3 regions of the Streptomyces sp. NPDC031274 genome follow, and region 1 is predicted to be linked to each of the others. Evidence: riboswitches for the same ligand, from Rfam matches in the RefSeq annotation. Region 1 holds a riboswitch; each other region holds the start of a gene.
What was found. A riboswitch is a leader RNA that binds a small molecule or an ion and turns the genes downstream of it on or off. The one in region 1 is predicted to bind cobalamin.
Positions count from the first base shown of each region.

Region 2: it holds a riboswitch for cobalamin, as region 1 does, so the genes downstream of both, ACZ5CR_RS01420 (CbtB domain-containing protein) here and ACZ5CR_RS12745 (ribonucleoside-diphosphate reductase subunit alpha) in region 1, are expected to answer to the same signal.
Region 3: it holds a riboswitch for cobalamin, as region 1 does, so the genes downstream of both, ACZ5CR_RS30960 (cobalamin biosynthesis protein) here and ACZ5CR_RS12745 (ribonucleoside-diphosphate reductase subunit alpha) in region 1, are expected to answer to the same signal.

Region 1 is NZ_JBVIHP010000006.1:208,371-214,414, reverse strand. It holds gene ACZ5CR_RS12745 (ribonucleoside-diphosphate reductase subunit alpha) at 1-2,419, opposite strand, end outside; cobalamin riboswitch at 2,555-2,678, opposite strand; gene mctP (monocarboxylate uptake permease MctP) at 2,811-4,460, opposite strand; gene ACZ5CR_RS12735 (DUF3311 domain-containing protein) at 4,457-4,726, opposite strand; gene ACZ5CR_RS12730 (YbdD/YjiX family protein) at 4,858-5,055, opposite strand; gene ACZ5CR_RS12725 (carbon starvation CstA family protein) at 5,052-6,044, opposite strand, start outside.
Region 2 is NZ_JBVIHP010000001.1:302,795-308,838, reverse strand. It holds gene ACZ5CR_RS01435 (sulfite oxidase) at 99-1,199, shown strand; gene ACZ5CR_RS01430 (histidine phosphatase family protein) at 1,343-1,933, shown strand; gene ACZ5CR_RS01425 (CbtA family protein) at 2,183-2,941, opposite strand; gene ACZ5CR_RS01420 (CbtB domain-containing protein) at 2,961-3,182, opposite strand; cobalamin riboswitch at 3,239-3,377, opposite strand; gene ACZ5CR_RS01415 (alpha/beta fold hydrolase) at 3,488-4,357, shown strand; gene ACZ5CR_RS01410 (hypothetical protein) at 4,560-4,691, shown strand; gene ACZ5CR_RS01405 (hypothetical protein) at 4,829-5,077, opposite strand; gene ACZ5CR_RS01400 (hypothetical protein) at 5,406-6,044, opposite strand, start outside.
Region 3 is NZ_JBVIHP010000022.1:115,629-121,672, forward strand. It holds gene ACZ5CR_RS30950 (putative cobaltochelatase) at 1-724, opposite strand, end outside; gene ACZ5CR_RS30955 (cobyric acid synthase) at 771-2,300, opposite strand; gene ACZ5CR_RS30960 (cobalamin biosynthesis protein) at 2,300-3,238, opposite strand; cobalamin riboswitch at 3,361-3,503, opposite strand; gene ACZ5CR_RS30965 (hypothetical protein) at 3,646-3,900, opposite strand; gene ACZ5CR_RS30970 (inorganic phosphate transporter) at 3,913-5,199, opposite strand; gene ACZ5CR_RS30975 (lysozyme) at 5,424-6,044, opposite strand, start outside.

The DNA of each region.
Region 1 (6,044 bases):
CCAGGGAGCAGGCGACGGCTTCTTCGGCCGAGACCTGGGCGGGTACGGGGGCGTTGGCGGGAGCGGGCTCGGCGGCCTCGGTGCGGCCCGCCGCCGCGCGGGCGATCCGGGTCGCCGGGCGCGAACGCAGGTAGTACGTCGTCTTCAGACCCTGCTGCCAGGCGTAGGCGTACATCGACGAGAGCTTGCCGATGGTCGGCGTCTCCAGGAACAGGTTCAGGGACTGCGCCTGGTCGAGGAACGGCGTGCGCGCGGCGGCCATGTCGATCAGACCGCGCTGCGGGATCTCCCACGCGGTGCGGTAGAGGTCGCGCACCTCCGCCGGGATCCAGCTGAAGCCCTGCACGGAGCCACTGGCCTCGCGCAGCGCCTCGCGGGTCTGCGCGTCCCAGACGCCGAGCCGTTTCAGCTCCTCCACCAGGTAGGCGTTGACCTGGAGGAACTCGCCGGAGAGCGTCTCGCGCTTGAAGAGGTTGGAGACCTGCGGCTCGATGCACTCGTAGACGCCCGCGATGGAGGCGATCGTGGCGGTCGGCGCGATGGCGAGGAGCAGCGAGTTGCGCATACCGGTCGTGGCGATACGTTCCCGCAGCGCGGCCCAGCGCTCGGGCCAGGTCAGCTCGACGCCGTAGTGGTCGGGGTGCAGCACGCCGCGCGCGGTGCGCGTCTTCTCCCAGGCGGGCACAGGGCCGTTGCGCTCGGCGAGATCGGCGGAGGCCTCGTACGCGGCGAGCATGATGCGCTCGGCGATGCGCGTGGAAAGGGCGCGCGCGGCGGGGGAGTCGAAGGGCAGCTTCAGCTGGAAGAAGACGTCCTGCAGCCCCATGGCGCCCAGGCCCACCGGACGCCACCTGGCGTTGGAGCGCCCGGCCTGCTCGGTCGGGTAGAAGTTGATGTCGACCACGCGGTCGAGGAAGGTGACGGCGGTGCGGACGGTCTCGTCGAGCCGCTCCCAGTCGATGTCACCGGCGGCCTTGTCCACGAAGGCGCCGAGGTTCACCGAACCCAGGTTGCAGACGGCCGTCTCGCCGTCGTCCGTCACCTCCAGGATCTCCGTGCAGAGGTTGGAGGAGTGGACGGTGTGGCCGGGCTCCGCCGTCTGGTTGGCGGTGCGGTTGGCGGCGTCCTTGAAGGTCATCCAGCCGTTGCCGGTCTGCGCGAGGGTGCGCATCATGCGGCCGTACAGATCGCGGGCGGGGATGGTCTTGCGGGCGAGCCCTGCGGCCTCGGCCTTGCGGTAGGCGGCGTCGAACTCGTCGCCCCACAGGTCGACCAGCTCGGGCACGTCGGCGGGCGAGAACAGCGACCAGTCCTGGTCGGCTGCGACCCGGCGCATGAACTCGTCCGGGATCCAGTGCGCGAGGTTGAGGTTGTGCGTACGGCGCTGGTCCTCACCCGTGTTGTCGCGCAGCTCCAGGAACTCCTCGATGTCGGAGTGCCAGGTCTCCAGGTAGACCGCGGCGGCGCCCTTGCGTCGGCCGCCCTGGTTCACGGCGGCGACGGAGGCGTCCAGGGTCTTGAGGAACGGCACGATGCCGTTGGAGTGCCCGTTCGTGCCGCGGATCAGCGAACCGCGGGCACGGATGCGGGAGTACGAGAGGCCGATGCCGCCCGCGTGCTTGGAGAGGCGCGCGACCTGGTGGTAGCGGTCGTAGATGGAGTCCAGCTCGTCCAGGGGCGAGTCGAGGAGGTAGCAGGAGGACATCTGCGGGTGGCGGGTGCCGGAGTTGAAGAGCGTCGGCGATGACGGCAGGTAGTCCAGGCGGCTCATCAGGCGGTACAGGGATGCGACCTCGTCCACCGAGCGCGCGCTGACCGTCGTTGAATCAGATGCAGTCTCGGCGAGACCGCTCGCGACGCGCAGCATGAAGTGCTGCGGGGTCTCGATGACGTGCCGGGTGATCGGGTGGCGAAGGAGATAGCGGCTGTGCAGGGTGCGCAGGCCGAAGTAGCCGAAGCGGAAGTCGGCGCCGTCCTGAAGGGCGTCCTCCACGAGACCGTCCAGACGGTCCGCGTGGTCGACGACGAACGCGGCGGTGCGGTCCGCGATCAGGCCCTCGCGGTGCCCCACGGCGACCGAGTCGGAGAAGGAGCGCACGCCCTGCGACGCGGCCTCGTCCCGGATGCTGAGGCTGAGGAGCCTGGCCGCGAGCTGCGAGTACGTCGGGTCCTCGGAGATGAGCCCGGCGGCCGCCTCGGTCGCGAGCTCCCGCAGCTCCGCCAGATCCGCCTTGGCCGAACGGCCGCGCAGCGCGGCGGCGGCGACCCGGCCGGGGTCGGCGTCGGGGAGGTCGGCGGTGAGGTCGGTCAGGGTGCGCAGCAGCGCGGTTCCCGGGCCGTCGCCGGTCTGCTGACCAACGGTGGTCTGCTGCCCGTCGGTGGTCTGCGCTGACGCAGGTTCGGCTGGCGCGATGGTCACGTGGAGCACTCCCTCGCTCGGCTCTGGGCCTTGGGGAGGGGTGAGTGACACACGGGGGCGCCCAGGGCAGGGCTGCGCTCCGCGTCCACCAGCCCATTCCACGAGGCCCGGACGTCGTCGGCACCCGGACCGGACGGAACGGGTGCGCTGTCGACAGGTCTTCGGACTCGTGGGCACGACAAATGCGTACTCATACACCGTTGCGGGACAGTTCCGGACTTGCACCGGATTCCCCTGCGGCGACAGCGAGCACGAGCATACATCTTGTGCTGGCTCTGGGCGGCAGCCCCATATCTTGTGTCGGTGTGGCCTTGTGAGGACACGGGAACGCCAACGGGCCGCCGGAGAACCGGCGGCCCGTGTCAGACGGTGATCGGTGTACGCGGGGGACTCAGTGCCCGCCCGGCGCCCCCACCGTGGCCGGCGGAAGCTCCTCCACGACGCCGGGGTCGCCCGCGTCCGCCGTGTAGTCGCCGGGAGAGGTCTCGTCGATGCCGTCAGGTGCCTTGGCGGCGCGCAGGACGAACGTCATGACCACGGTGACCACCAGGTTCAGGACGAACGCCGTGAGGCCGATGTAGCCGATCTCGCCGATTCCGGGGATCTCGTCGGACGAGCCGCCGAAGTGCTTCTGCGTCGGCGAGGCGACACCGTAGGCGGCGACCGTCCCGTAGACCATGCCGACCGCCCAGCCCGCGAGCAGCGCCCAGCGGTGGAACCACCGCGTGAACAGGCCGCCGACCAGCGCGGGCATGGTCTGCAGGATCCAGATGCCGCCCAGGAGCTGGAAGTTGATCGCGACCGTCTTGTCCATGGTGAGGACGAAGGCGAGCGCGCCGACCTTCACCAGGAGCGAGACCAGCTTGGAGACCTTGGTCTCCTGCTCGGGTGTCGCGTCCGGCTTGAGGAAGTCCTTGTAGATGTTCCTGGTGAAGAGATTCGCTGCCGCGATCGACATGATGGCGGCGGGCACGAGGGCGCCGATGCCGATGGCGGCGAAGGCCACGCCCGTGAACCAGTCGGGGAACATGTTCTCGAACAGCTGCGGAATCGCCAGCTGCCCGTTCTCCACCTTGACCCCGGCCGCGATCGCCATGAAGCCGAGCAGCGCGAGCAGGCCGAGCATCAGGGAGTAGAGCGGCAGGATCGTGGTGTTGCGGCGGATCACGTTGCGGCTCTTGGAGGAGAGGGTCGCCGTGATCGAGTGCGGGTACATGAACAGCGCGAGCGCGGAGCCGAGCGCGAGCGTGGCGTACGTCCACTGCCCGGTGTGGCCCGGCGCGAGACCCGCAACGGGCTTGCCCGCCGCCTCGTTCGCCGCCGAGAATTTCTCGTTCGCCGCCTGGAAGATGCTGTCGAAGCCGCCGAGCTTGATCGGGATGTAGATGATCGCGACGGCGATGACGAGATAGATCAGGCCGTCCTTCACGAACGCGATCAGCGCGGGGGCGCGCAGACCCGACGAGTACGTGTACGCGGCGAGCACCGCGAACGCGATCAGGAGCGGCAGGTCCTTGATGAACCAGTTCGTGTCCGGACCGCCGCCGACGCCCATCACGTCGAGCACGGCCTGGATGCCGACGAGCTGGAGCGCGATGTACGGCATCGTGGCGAGGATGCCGGTGACCGCGACGGCAAGGGAGAGCCCCTTGGAGCCGAAGCGTCCGCGCACGAAGTCGGAGGTGGTCACGTATCCGTGCTTGTGCGAGACGGACCACAGGCGCGGCAGGAAGGTGAAGATCAGCGGGTAGACGAGGATCGTGTACGGCACGGCGAAGAAGCCGGCCGCGCCCGCCGCGTAGATCGCCGCGGGGACGGCCACGAACGTATAGGCCGTGTAGAGGTCGCCGCCGAGCAGGAACCACGTGACCCAGGTGCCGAACGACCGGCCGCCGAGGCCCCATTCGTCCAGGCTCTCGGTCTCGGCCTTGCGCCAGCGCGCGGCCAGGAAGCCCATCGCCGTGACGGCGACGAAGAAGAAGATGAAGACGGCGAGGGCGATGCCGTTGACGCCGCCCGTGTCCGCTGCGAGCTCGTTCATCGGGTCGCACCCCCCTGGGCCTGCTCGGCCTTGCGGGCGCGCTGGTCACGCTGCCACAGCTTGTACGCGATCATGGTGAGAGCGGTGGAGATGAGCACCCACAGCATCTGGTACCAGTAGAAGAACGGGATGCCGATGAAGGTCGGTTCGACCTTCGCGTAGGAGCTCACCCAGAGCATCGCCACGAACGGCGCTGCGAGACAGAGGGCAATGACCACGCGGACCGGCGTGATCACCGGTCTGCTCACTTCAGGCGCATCTGACACTTGCGGTTCCGCTCCCTCGCTTATCTCACCTTTAACGTGCGGGAAATCTAAGCGAGAGTGTTGATCTATGGAACCCCCGTCCGGATAACGGACGTGTCGAAGCCTCTGCTCAACACCTGTTCAGCGCCTGTTCAGCAGCAGCGGAACCCCTGCCGCGGATCCGACTCCTGCCGATCCGTGCGCATTCGCTCGAACTCCCTCCGGGAGGGGACGGATGCCCCGGGATGCGTCTTCCGTGTGTGCGCGACATAACGGTCGTACGCGGACTCGTCGGTCAACTCCCGTGCGTACCACCGCACCCACCGCAGCCCGCGAAGCACCCACGTCATGACGGGACCTTCGCGTCGGTCGCCGCCTTCGCCGCCGCCAGCTCCGCCTTCTCCTCCTGGGTCGGCACGAGCCCGGCCGGCGCGGTCAGCTTCGACTCCACGTACTCGGCCTCGCTCAGTCTCGACGACCGCGGATCGCGGACGTGCTTCACGCAGATCCGGGCCGCGTCGGCGATCACGATGACGATGAGCAGGGCGAGTGCGGCCGAGAGGACGCCGTCCACCGTGGAGTTGGTGACGACGGTGTGCATGTCGTCCATGGACTTGGCGGGCGGCAGGATCTTTCCGTCGTCGATCGCGTCCTGGTAGATCGAGCGCTGCTTGAAGAAGCCCACGCGCGGGTCGCTGGAGAAGACCTTCTGCCAGCTCGCGGTCAGCGTCACCGTCGCGTCCCAGGCCAGCGGAATCCCGGTGATCCAGGCCCATTTGAGACGCCCCGACTTCACCAGGAGCGTCGTGCAGACGGTGAGCGCGACCGCGGCGAGGAGCTGGTTGGAGATGCCGAAGATCGGGAAGAGCTGGTTGATCCCGCCGAGCGGCTCGTGCACGCCCACCCAGAGGAAGTACCCCCACAGACCGGTGACGACCGCGCTCGTGATGATGAGCCCTGGCTTCCAGCTGACCCTCTTGAAGGGCTTGTAGACGTTCCCGAGCATGTCCTGGAGCATGAAGCGGCCCACGCGCGTGCCCGCGTCGAGCGCGGTCAGGATGAACAGCGCCTCAAACATGATCGCGAAGTGGTACCAGAACGCCTTCATGGAGCCGCCGGTGACCTTCGAGAAGATCTCGGAGACACCGATCGCGAGCGTGGGGGCGCCACCGGTGCGCGAGAGCAGCGAGGACTCCTCCACGTTCTTGGCGGCCTGTGCCAGATCCTCGGGGGAGATGGAGTATCCGAAGCCCGCGACGGCTTGCGACGCGGCCTGGACGTTGTCCCCGATGACCCCGGCGGGTGCGTTCATCGCGAAGTAGAGCCCCGGGTCGATGAT
Region 2 (6,044 bases), on a different contig from region 1:
TCCCACCAACAACTTGCTCACCAGCGGGATGAGTCCTCAAGGCCAAAAGAAGCCGGTCGCCCGTGCGCGTCCGGCCCGTGCGGGCTCATCATGGAGGCATGAAGCGGACATCGCTCGGTGATGTCAGCACACCGGGGCGCGTCGCCGCTCCCGGTGAGGGCATCGGCGAGGAAGAACTGGCGCTCGCGGCACGTAATCACGGGCTGCCGCTTGAGGCCCTGCGCTATGACGTCACACCGCTCGGTCTCCACTATGTGCTGGTCCACTACGACATTCCCGCTGTCGACGCGGGCGCGTGGCGGCTGTCCATCGGCGGGCAGGTCCGTACCCCCCTGGAACTGGGTCTTGACGAGTTGCGGGCGCTGCCGGCCGTTACTCACCGGGTCACGATGGAGTGCGCGGGCAACGGCCGTGCCCGCCTGAGCCCGCGCCCGGTCAGTCAGCCCTGGCTGGTGGAAGCGGTGGGTACCGCCGACTGGACGGGCGTACCTCTGCGGACGGTGCTCGCGGAGGCGGGGGTCCAGGACAGCGCGGTCGAGGCCGTCTTCACGGGCGCCGACCACGGGGTCGAGCGTGGCGTCGAGCAGGACTACCGGCGCAGCCTGCCACTCCCCGTGGACGCGGACGTGCTGCTCGCGTACGCGATGAACGGCGGCCCGCTGCCGCCCCAGCACGGCTACCCGCTGCGGCTCGTGGTACCCGGCTGGTACGGCATGGCGCACGTCAAATGGCTCCGCGCCGTGGAACTCGTCGACACCCCGTTCACCGGCTTCCAGCAGGCCGTGGCGTACCGCTTCCGGCAGTCTCCCGACGACCCGGGCGAGCCCGTCACCCTGATCGCCCCGCGCGCCCTGCTGATCCCGCCCGGCTTCCCGGACTTCATGTCACGTGTACGGGTCGTGCGCCCCGGGCCCGTGGTGCTGGAGGGACGCGCCTGGTCCGGGTACGGGCCAGTGACACGGGTCGAGGTCAGCGCCGACGACGGCCGCACCTGGATCGACGCCGAGGTCGCTCCCCGCGGGCCGCACCGCTGGGGATGGCAGACCTGGCACACCGACTGGACCGCGGCCGCCGGCCGCCACACCCTGACCGTCCGGGCAACCGACGCCGACGGCCATACCCAGCCCCTGGATCAGCCGTGGAACCGAGGAGGCTTCGGAAACAACCTCGTACAACGCGTCCCTGTCCTGTGCTGCTGATCGACGACCAGGTGGCCGGGGAACCTGTGACAGTGCGACAGAGCAGATCGACTCGCCACCGCCGGACGCACGTATAGTGCGCCGCTGCGATCCCACGCGAACGTCGTGCGCGCTCACCCGGCACGAAGAACAGGAGCGAAGGCGTGACCAGTCGCGTCACCTTGATCTCGCCGGCGACGAGCCGATCCCTGCGGGAGGCCCGGTTCGACGACGGCAGCCCGCTCGACACGCGGGGCACCGCACTCGCCAAAGCGGCCGCCGGTACGCTTCCCGCCGCTGACCGGGTGTTGGCCTCGCCCACTGTGCGCTGCCGGGAAACGGCGTCGGCCCTCGGTCTCGCGGCTCTGGACCAAGCCGAATTGGGCGCTCTGGACATGGGGCACTGGCGGGGCAGAACACTCGAAGAAGTCAGCACCTGGGAGCCGGAAGCGGTGAGCCGCTGGCTGTCGGCCCCGGCCGTCGCGCCTCCCGGCGGGGAATCGGTACTGGCCCTCTGTGAGCGCGTCGCCACCTGGCTGGACGCGGCTTCTGAGGTCGCGGGCAGAACCCTCGCCGTGGTGGAGCCGGAGATCGTTCGGGCCGTCGTGGTCACGGTCCTCAGAGCACCCTCCGCGGCCTTCTGGCGGCTCGACGTGCCTCCACTGACGGCTACCCACATCAGCGGACGCTCCGGGCGATGGAATCTGCGGCTCGGAGAGACGCTCGGCACGCAGCGGCCCGACGCCGAAGACTGATGCCGCGGCATCTGCGGATGCCCGGCCCGGATTGAGGCGAGGCGAGCCGTCAGCCACCGGGGTCGCAAGCCGCCTGCTGCCCGTCTCGCGACGACGAGATCTGCCCGTTGTCTGAGGCTCCCGCGCCGCGGCCGTTTCGATGGCGCTGGAGCAGTGCGGCGAGCGCGCAGCCGAGGCATCCGCTGTCCAACTCTCCCGCGGCGTCCGCGGAGATGTCTCGGACACCCGCTCGGCATGAAGGTGAATGTCTCAGTGCGGTGCGGAAGTCGCCTCCGGCGATACTGCCGCTTCCGGTCGCGGAGTCAGCACACGCTGCGCCAACTCCCCGAAGATCAGCCCGAATCCAGTCCACAGAGTGAGCTGGATGGCGAGCGCCGAGGTGCGGAACCGCCACAGCAGAGCGGCGGGGAAGTCCTTCGGTACCTCGTTGATCACCGGCAGGAACTGATACGCGAGAGCGATCACCAGGGTGAAGAAGGCGCCTGCCGCGACAGTGGCGTACCAGGTGCCCCATCTGGGCGCGAGCCGCTTGCCGAGGATCACGGCGGCGATCGCGAGGAGCACGCTGAGCACCATCATCAGGAAGTACAGGATCGTGCGCTTGCTGATGGTGTCGGGGTCGCCGACGGACGGCGGGTTGGCCGGGTACTTCAGGAACGGCACGACGTATACGGCGAGCAGGGCCGTGCCGGAGAGCAGGAGGGCCGTGGCACGAGGGGTGAAGCGGCCGACGCGCCCGAGGGCGAAGCAGTAGGCGAGGGCGGCGATGCCGCCGAAGGCCACGCCGTAGATCAGGACACCTGTGGCGAGGCCGCCGGTGGACTGGAGGCTACGGCTGACCAGCTCGACCTCGTGTTCGTGGGCAGGGGCGTGTGCCTCTTCGAAACCGATCGCGTTGTCGACGCTGGGCTCGCCCAGGAAGTAGGCGACGAGAAGGGCGAGCACGCCGGCGCCCAAGCCGGCGAGCATGCCCCGCACAAGCAGTCTTCTGACAGTTGCGGAGTTCATGGGTGCGCGGTCTTCCTCGTCAGTGGCAGGGGAAGCCGAGCAGGTGGCGGGCGTCGTGGACCCACTCGTGAACATCCGCGCCGTTGACCACGGAGGTGGCACCCTGCTCCGCGCCGACGAAGTACAGCAGGACGAGCATCAAGATGCCGAAGAAGACCGCCCAGGGGACGATCGCGCCGATCGGCAACTTGGCGGGAAGAGCAGGGGTGGTGGCTGTCGACTGGGCGACGGTCTGCGCCATGGCAGATCCTCCTCGGGAGTTCGCGTCCCATCTCGGTGGTGCACAGGACGACAGCTGCGGGTCTGACTCACGCGACATCTCCCGCTCTACGGGGAAATGCCTCGTTCACAGTGGCGCGACCGTGCCGGAGTTCCACCGGCTTCCGCCTGCCGTCGTCGATATCGAACAGACCGTACCGCGCGCAAGCTGCCTGGCCAAGAGCGCCTTCAGTTCCGTGACCTCGCGACAGAAGCCGCGAGCCCCACCAGCCGTCCATGTGCATCGGGGCCGGCTCGAGATCCCGGGACATCGGTAGGTTCTCCACGGTGAAACTGACAGAGACGCAGGGCCTTGCGCGGATGACCGACGAAGCTCACATACGCTGGATGGCGCTGGGCGACACGACTCGGAAGCCGCCCGTGATCCTGCTGCACGGCGGCCCTGGCCTGCCGGACTATCTGGGCGACGTCGCCACCATGATCGCGGACATCGCTCCCGTGTACCGCTACGACCAGCGCGGCACCGGCGAGTCCCGGTGGCAGGGCCGCCATACCCTCGCCCGGCATGTGGACGATCTCGCTGAGCTTCTCGACGTGTGGGACGTGCCTGAGGCTGTGCTGATCGGACACTCGTACGGCGCCACCCTGACCGGCCGGTTCTGCGTGGCCCACCCGGATCGGGTGGCCGCGATGCTGCTGATGTGCGGGCCGTTCGTCGGCGAGTGGCGTACGGGGTATCAAGCGGAACGCGAGCGCCGCATGTCGGCACCGCAAGGGGAGCGGCTGCGCGAGTTGCAGGAATTGCCGCACCGTTCCGAGGACCAGGAAGTCGAGTTGCTCACGTTGTCCTGGTTCACCGACCACGCCGATCCCGAACGCCGTTGGCACTGGGCCGCGCAGGAGGCCCGCGAACGCCGTCCCGTCAACTGGGTCATGAACCGTGAACTCGGCGCGGAATCACGTGCGGACCCACTCGACCAGCACCTTGACGCGCTGCGCAGGTGCCTGCCGGAGCGGGTGGAGATCCTCGGCGGTGCTGACGATCCCCGCCCGCTGTCGGAACTCGAGTCCCTTGCGCACCGGCTCAATGTTCCCCTGACGCGGATCGACAGCGCCGGCCACGAGCCTTGGCTCGAACAGCCCGATGGGGCACGCGCGCACCTTCGGAGATTCGTGCAGGGCGCGGTGGGACCGTAGAGCCGCGCCCCACACGCCGACGAGCACCGGCACGATGCGAAGCCTTGCCACAGAACGTCAGTCACCGGAATCGAGATGCCGGGACGACATACGGAGTGCGCATGAATGCGTGCTCTCCTTGCAGTTGGCAGCTGCCTTCTCCGTCCCGATACGTGTGACCGTAGGCTCAGCATCCGCCGTGAGAGGCGTCTCGTCTGCCCGGATGAACGAGGAACCCCGCACGGTGAAACTGGAGTTTGACGCCACCGGCCTGGTCGTGGCCGAGCACCCCGATGAGGACGGGGCCTTCCTCGCCGACAGCATCCACGACCTCCACGCCGACTGCACGTGGTGAGCGCCGCGGGGGGTCGTGATCCTGCATGACATGGGTACAAGGGTGCTGCCCCTGGCGCGACACGCCAGGGGCAGCGGACTTGCTCGCAGCGACGTCAGCGGGACGAGTCCCCGCCGAGCGGAGACCGGTCAGTGACGTCAGCGGTAGAAGATGGGCATGATGGTCTTGCTGTCATCGCACCACACCTCGTTGTACCCGGCATCGTGAGCCATCGGAAGCTCCGACGCCTCACACGCCGCCTTCGAGGGATAGGCCTCAGCGCCGACAGGGACCCAGCCGGCACCAGGGGGATCGGCGGCGAAGGCGGTGGTGCTGGTCAGCGGGATGGTGACCGCCGCCGCGCCGACGGCGAGGCCGACACCGATCCGAGTGCGCCATGACTTCATAGACATCTCCTTGCTTGGCTTTCACGTACTGAGCCGTCCGCGACCCGAACCGGTGGCCGGGCCTGGACACTCCGACCTTGCGGAGTGAACCGTCCCAACCGCCACAGCAAACGGCGATGTTGGAACGCGGGAACACAAGGACAGGCTCTGACCAGGGCGGACGGAATCCGCCTGGAATGCGGGAATGAGACGCTCCGCCGAGTGGTACGGCCTTACCGGGGCGCCGGCCTCAGACGCGCCGGAGCGTACTGCCCCCGCTCGGGCACGCTCACCGTCCACATCAGGCGCCTGCGCGAGAAGCTCGGTTCGGGGCGGCCACCGCCTCGTCTCACCGGTACACGTCGGCGGAATGCGAGCGGCCGATATCGCGGACGACTTCGAGACCGAGTACGCGGTCGAGGTACGCGAACGTCTCGAACTTGGCGCCGCCCGGCACGTCGACGGCCGCCTCCAGATCGTCGAGGAGCCGCAGCACGGCCGGGGTGTCGAGCCCCTCCTCCAGGGCGGCACTGGCCCGTCGCACGATGTCGGCGGGCATCGCCTTGGATGGTTCGTCGGCCCAAGCGGCCACCGTTTTGCGCCAGTTGGCCAGCTTCTCAGCGGCGGCGGCGACGGCTTGCCCCGTGACGTCGACGGGTTCGTGGTGCGGGTGGCCGAGCAGGAGCAGCCGCAGGGCGAGCGCGTTCCGATCAGAATCCCGGTCCGCGTCCGGGCCCGCGTCCCGGCCCATGTCGCGATCCACACCTGTGGCGGCGGCCTCGCCGATGTGCAGGGACAGACCGTCCGCACCTGCGTACGTACGGCTGGTGAGGTGTACGGTCGGCGGGCCGCCGAGAGCCGCGACGATCTCGTCGGGGGTGCCGTGGGCGTCGGCCGGACGGATACCGGCGGCGGCGGCCGAGGCCGACGGCGGGCAGGTCCACCCGATGAGGACGGCCCGGCCGCGCAGCTCGACGACGCGGGCCAG
Region 3 (6,044 bases), on a different contig from region 1:
TCCGGTCCCGCAGCGCGGACTCGTCCTCGTGCCACCGCGCGGCGAACCCTTCCGCGTCGTCGTCGTACGCGAGCCGTCGGCGCACGACCTCGACCCGCTGATCGGTCTCGCGCGATGCGGCGACCTCGACGGTGAGCCCGAACCGGTCGAGCAACTGCGGGCGCAGTTCGCCCTCTTCGGGGTTCATGGTGCCCACGAGCAGGAACCGCGCGGCATGCCGGACGGACACGCCCTCGCGCTCGACGTACGAGGCGCCCATGGCGGCGGCGTCGAGCAGCAGGTCGACCAAGTGGTCGTGCAGCAGGTTGACTTCGTCGACGTAGAGGATGCCGCGGTGGGCGTCGGCGAGAAGACCCGGCTCGAAGGCCTTCACGCCCTCGGCGAGCGCCCGCTCGATGTCGAGAGCCCCTACGAGGCGGTCCTCGGAGGCCCCTACGGGCAGTTCGACCATCCGCGCGTCCCGCACCGAAGCGCCGCCGACGTCGTGCGGACCGTCGGGGCAGGCGGGGTCGGGGGCGGCCGGGTCACAGGAGAAGCGGCATCCGGCGACGACGGGCACCTGCGGCAGCAAGGCCGAAAGGGCTCGCACGGCGGTGGACTTGGCGGTGCCCTTCTCCCCGCGCACGAGCACACCGCCGACGGCGGGCGAGACGGCGTTGAGCAGCAGGGCGAGCCGCAGGTCGTCCTGCCCGACGAGGGCGGTGAACGGATAGGGGGTACTCACAAGGCCTCCATTACGTGGTTCAGGGCGGGGCAGGGGGCGGCGGCTCTCACCCGTCCCCCTCCGCCGGTCGTGCGGGCGCCCCGGGTGCGATGAAGGGGAGGCCGGACGGGGCGCCGGTCTCGATCAGGCGGAGCAGCGCGTCCGTGTCCGCATGCTGCTCGATCAGGTCGCCGAGCAGGTCGAGCTGCTCCTCGCGCAGTGCGGCGAAGCTGGTGTCGGGCGCGGGCACGAAGCGGCGCCCGGCGGCGCGGGCGACCTCGGTCAAGAAGCGGCGCCGGAACGCGTCGCTCTCCAGCGAGCCGTGCCAGTGCGTGCCCCACACCTCGCCGACGCGGCAGCCGTCCAAGAAGGCCTCACCGCCCAGGACTTCGGCGACGCCGTGATGGATCTCGTACCCCTCGACGGGTTCGCCGAGCGCCTCGCCGACCGGCCGCGCGAGGGTCTTCTCGCGCGCGAACCGCACGCGCACGGGCAGCAGGCCGAGCCCGTCCACGGCTCCTGCCCGCGACTCCACGTCGTCCTCGATGTGCTCGCCGAGCACCTGGAAGCCACCGCAGATACCGAGCACGGGCCGCCCCTCGGCGGCGCGCCGCGCGATGGCGTCCGCGAGACCGCGCTCGCGCAGCCACTGAAGGGCGCGGACGGTGCCGCGCGTCCCCGGTACGACCACGAGATCGGCGTCGACCAGCTCATCGGCGCGGTCCACGAACCGCACCACGACGCCGGGTTCGGCGGCCAGGGCGTCCACGTCCGTGAAGTTCGACATCAGTGGCAGGGCACAGACGGCGACCCGCAGCACGTCCTCACCGACCGGGGGAGCGACGACGGACTCCCGCACGGCGCCCCGCAGGGACACCCGAAGGCCGTCCTCCTCATCGATGCCGAGGCCGTGCTGGAAGGGCAGCACACCGAACGTGCGCCGCCCGGTGAGCCCGTGCAGCATGTCGAGCCCGGGTTCGAGCAGTGAGACGTCGCCCCGGAACTTGTTGACGAGATAACCGGCGACCAGTTTCTGGTCCTCGGCGCTGAGCAGCGCGGTCGTACCGAAGAACGAGGCGAAGACGCCGCCGCGGTCGATGTCGCCGACCACGAGGACCGGGAAGCGGGCGGCCCGCGCGATCCCCATGTTCACGATGTCCGTACGCCGCAGATTGATCTCCGCGGGACTGCCCGCGCCTTCGCAGATCACGGCGTCATAGCTGCCCCGAAGTTCTTCGAGGCATCCCACGACGGTGGAGAGCAGCTGCTCCTGGCGCCCTCCGTGGTAGCCACGCGCGCTCATCTCGCCGACGGGCTTGCCCATGAGGACGACCTGGCTGCTGCGGTCACTGCCCGGCTTGAGCAGCACGGGGTTCATCAGCGCGCTCGGCTCGACCCGCGCGGCCTGCGCCTGCATGGCCTGGGCCCGCCCGATCTCGGCGCCTTCGCGTGTGACGAAGGAGTTGAGGGACATGTTCTGCGCCTTGAAGGGCGCGACGGAGACCCCCTTGCGGGTCAGCCACCGGCAGATCCCGGCGGTGATCACGCTCTTCCCCGCGTCGGACGTGGTCCCGGCAACGAGCAGCCCACCACTCATCAGGCCCTGCCTTTCCGCATAGTGCTCACCACGGCCGCGACCCCCAGGGCGAGCAGCCCGACCCGTCGCGAAAGCTTCACGGCCCGCTCGATGTCGGCGACTTCGACGTCCCGCCCGTCCCCGTTCAGGACAGGCCGGTGCTCGACCCGGCCCCCGTACGAGAGGGTCCCCCCGAGCCGTACCCCCAACGCCCCGGCGAAGGCGGTCTCGACGGGCCCCGCGTTGGGGCTCGGATGCTTGGCCGCGTCCGCACGCCAGGCCTTCAGGGCTCCTCGCGGCGCATCCCCGGCGGCAGCCGCGAGCACCGCGGTGAGCCGGGCCCCGGGCCACCCCAGAACATCGTCGAGCCGCGCGGAGGCCCACCCGTACCTCCGGTACTTCACCGACTTGTGCCCGACCATGGCGTCGAGCGTGTTCACGGCCCGGAAGGCGACAAGCCCGGGAACCCCGCCGAGCGCACCCCACACCAAGGCGCCGACGACCGCGTCGGACGTGTTCTCGGCGACGGACTCGACCACGGCCCGCGCGATGCCATCGGCGTCGAGCGCCTGCGGATCCCGCCCGCACAGATGCGGAAGGCGCTCCCTGGCCACCTCGATGTCCCCGGCGGCGAGCGCACCGCCGACGGCCCGCGCCTCGCGGCCGAGCGAGGTCCCGCCGACCACGGCCCAGGTGGTGGCGGCGGTCAGCGCGACGGATGCGGCGCGTGAGTCACGTACAAGGGAAGAGGCGAGGGCGGCGGCACCGGCCGCGCCCCCGGCGCACACCACGGCGTGCAGGGCGCCCCACCCGCGGTGGTCACGCCACAGCACACGCTCGACGGCTCCCGCGGCCCGGCCGAACGCGGCGACCGGATGCCCGCGGCGAGGATCGCCGAGGAACAGATCACCGAGGAGGCCGGCGGCGGCGCCGTACGCGAAGTCGCGATCGGCACGCATGGCTTCAGCCGGCCGTGACGCGGAGGGGAGCGAGGGGCCCGGCCTGGACAGGCGGGGGCACAGAGACCGGCAACGGGCGGCCGCACATGGCGATATGTCCTCACTCAGGGTGTCCGCGCCCTGATTCGACGAGATCGGCGGCGAGAGTTCCTGGCTTCCGAGGAGTCGTCTCCTCGATGACAGTGGCGGGACCGCGCCGGATTCGCACCGGCTTCCTCTTCTGCCGCCGTAATGGCTCCGGCAGTCCACCACGCCCGCGAACGCCCGTCAACTTGCCGTTGACCTGGGGCGGGAGAGTGTGCCGAGGCCCACAGCCGGGCCTCTCGCCGGAACCCTCACCGGGCCCGCGCACAGAGGTGGGGTGCGGGCCGCCGAAGCGTCCCGCACCCCACCCGGAGCTGCGATCGTCAGGCGACGATCAGAGAGATCCCGTACGCCACCGCCGCCGCGCAGAGCGCGAAGCACACGTACGCGCCCGTGCGTGCCGCCATCGGGGGCCCGCCCGCGGTGGAAGCGGTGGAAGCGGTCGAAGCGGCGCCGGACGTTGCCGCCTCGCGCTTGGAGAGGCCGACGATGCCGAGGGTGAACAGGCCCACCAGGGCCACCGTCACCGCGAGGCTGACTCCGAACACGGAGCCGAGAGCTGCCCAGTCGATGTTCATGCTGACTTGTCCTTACACCGTGGCGGGCCGGGCGGGGTCCGCCACGGTGCCGGTCGGAGTCGGGGTCGGGGCCGGGATGGTGGCCTTGACGAGGTCGACGTCCGCGGTCGTCACGGCCGAGCCGGTGGGCGGCGGCGTGACGGCGGCGATCGCGGTGGTCACGACACCGGCGGGCTCGGCGGCCGGGGAGCCGCCGATCTCGTCGTCGGCGACGTTCGTGTGGTCGACGGCGTCGCGCCGGGACAGCGCCCAGATGACGGCGGAGCCGGCCACCAGGAGCGTGGCGGTCGCCGCGACGCCCCAGGGGCCCTGCTTGGTGAGGAACTCGGCGCCCGCGCCGACCAGACCGGCGGCCGGGAGCGTGAGGCCCCAGGCGACGAACATGCGCGTCGCCGTGGACCAGCGGACCACACCGCCCTTGCGGCCGAGGCCCGCGCCCATCACGGCGCCCGAGCAGACCTGGGTGGTGGAGAGCGAGAAGCCGATGTGCGAGGAGGCCAGGATCGCGGTCGCGGCGCTGGTCTGGGCGGCGAAGCCCTGCTGCGGCGCGAGGTCCGTCAGACCCTTGCCCATCGTGCGGATGATGCGCCAGCCACCGAGGTAGGTGCCGAGGGCGATGGCGATGCCGGCCGAGACGATGACCCACATCGGGGGGTTGGCGCCCGGGTTCAGGACGCCGCCGGTGATCAGGGCGAGCGTGATGATGCCCATGGTCTTCTGCGCGTCGTTCGTGCCGTGCGCCAGCGAGACGAGGCCCGCGGAGGCGATCTGACCGGCGCGGTAGCCCTTGGCGGTCGCCTTGGTGTCGGTGTTGCGCCCGATGCGGTACGTCAGGCGCGTGGCCAGCGTCGCGGCGATGCCGGCGACGAGGGGCGCGGCGATCGCGGGGAGCAGGATCTTGGTGACGACGGTGCCGCCGTTGATCGACGACCAGCCCATCGACATGACCGCGGCGCCGATGAGGCCGCCGAAGAGCGCGTGGGAGGAACTGGAGGGCAGGCCCACCAGCCAGGTCAGGAGATTCCAGAGGATCGCGCCCACCAGGGCGGCGAAGATCACCTCTGTCTTCAGTCCGTCCTCGTTGACGATGCCGCCAGAGATCGTCTTGGCGACTTCGATCGACAGGAAAGCGCCGACGAGGTTCAGCACGGCGGACATGGCCACCGCCGTCTTGGGCTTGAGGGCGCCAGTCGAGATGGTGGTGGCCATCGCGTTGGCTGTGTCGTGGAAACCGTTCGTGAAGTCGAACACGAGAGCGGTAACGATCACGATCCCGAGGAGAAGCGTGATGTGTTCCATTTACCCAGGCTTCTGTTGGACGTCAGTGGCAAGTGGAACGTAGGCAAGCTGAGTGAACGGAAAGTGAACTGGGTCGGGCCGTGCGGTGACCCAATTCGGGGCACTGCCACTCCGGTTCCGTCGTGGCCCTGACGAAGATCGCCCGGAGTGGCGTCGCGAGGCCTGGAACGTGAGCTTCCAGAGGCCTGGAATGCGGGGTTCCGAGGGTGTCCGGCAGCGCGTGGCTACCCTCGGGCGAACCTCTTCAGCTGGCTCAGCGAGCCGTTGAAGAGATTCTGATCACCTGGCAGCCTGCCGCCGTTGTCGTACTGCCAGAAGGTCAGGTACGACCAGCCCCTGGGCAGCGACCCCGACCCCGCCGACCAGCGCGCGAGCCACAGCGCGTGATGCGCCGCGAAGGCACGGCTGCCGCCTGTGCACTTGTTCCACCACCTGGTGGTCGTGTAGATCACGGGACGCCGTCCCGTCTGCCGCTTCACCTCGTTGCTGAACGACTTGATCCAGTGGACCATGCCCCGCTTGCTGATGCCGTAGCACTTCCGCTTGCCGTACGGATTGTGCTCGATGTCGAGGGCCGGCGGCAGCGTCCGGCCGTCTGCGCTCCACCGTCCACCGTGCCTCATGAAATAGGCGGCCTGCTTCTTGCCCGAGGACTTGCTCGGCACGGCGAAGTGGTACGCGCCGCGGAGGATGCCCGCTTTGCGGGAGCCGTTGTACTGCTGCTTGAAGCGAGGATTGCGGTACGTGTAGGACTCGGTGGCCTTGATGTAGACGAAGCGTGCGCCCTTGCTCTTCGCCTTGTGCCAGTTGACTCGCTTCTGGTGCGACGAGACGTCGTGCCCCCT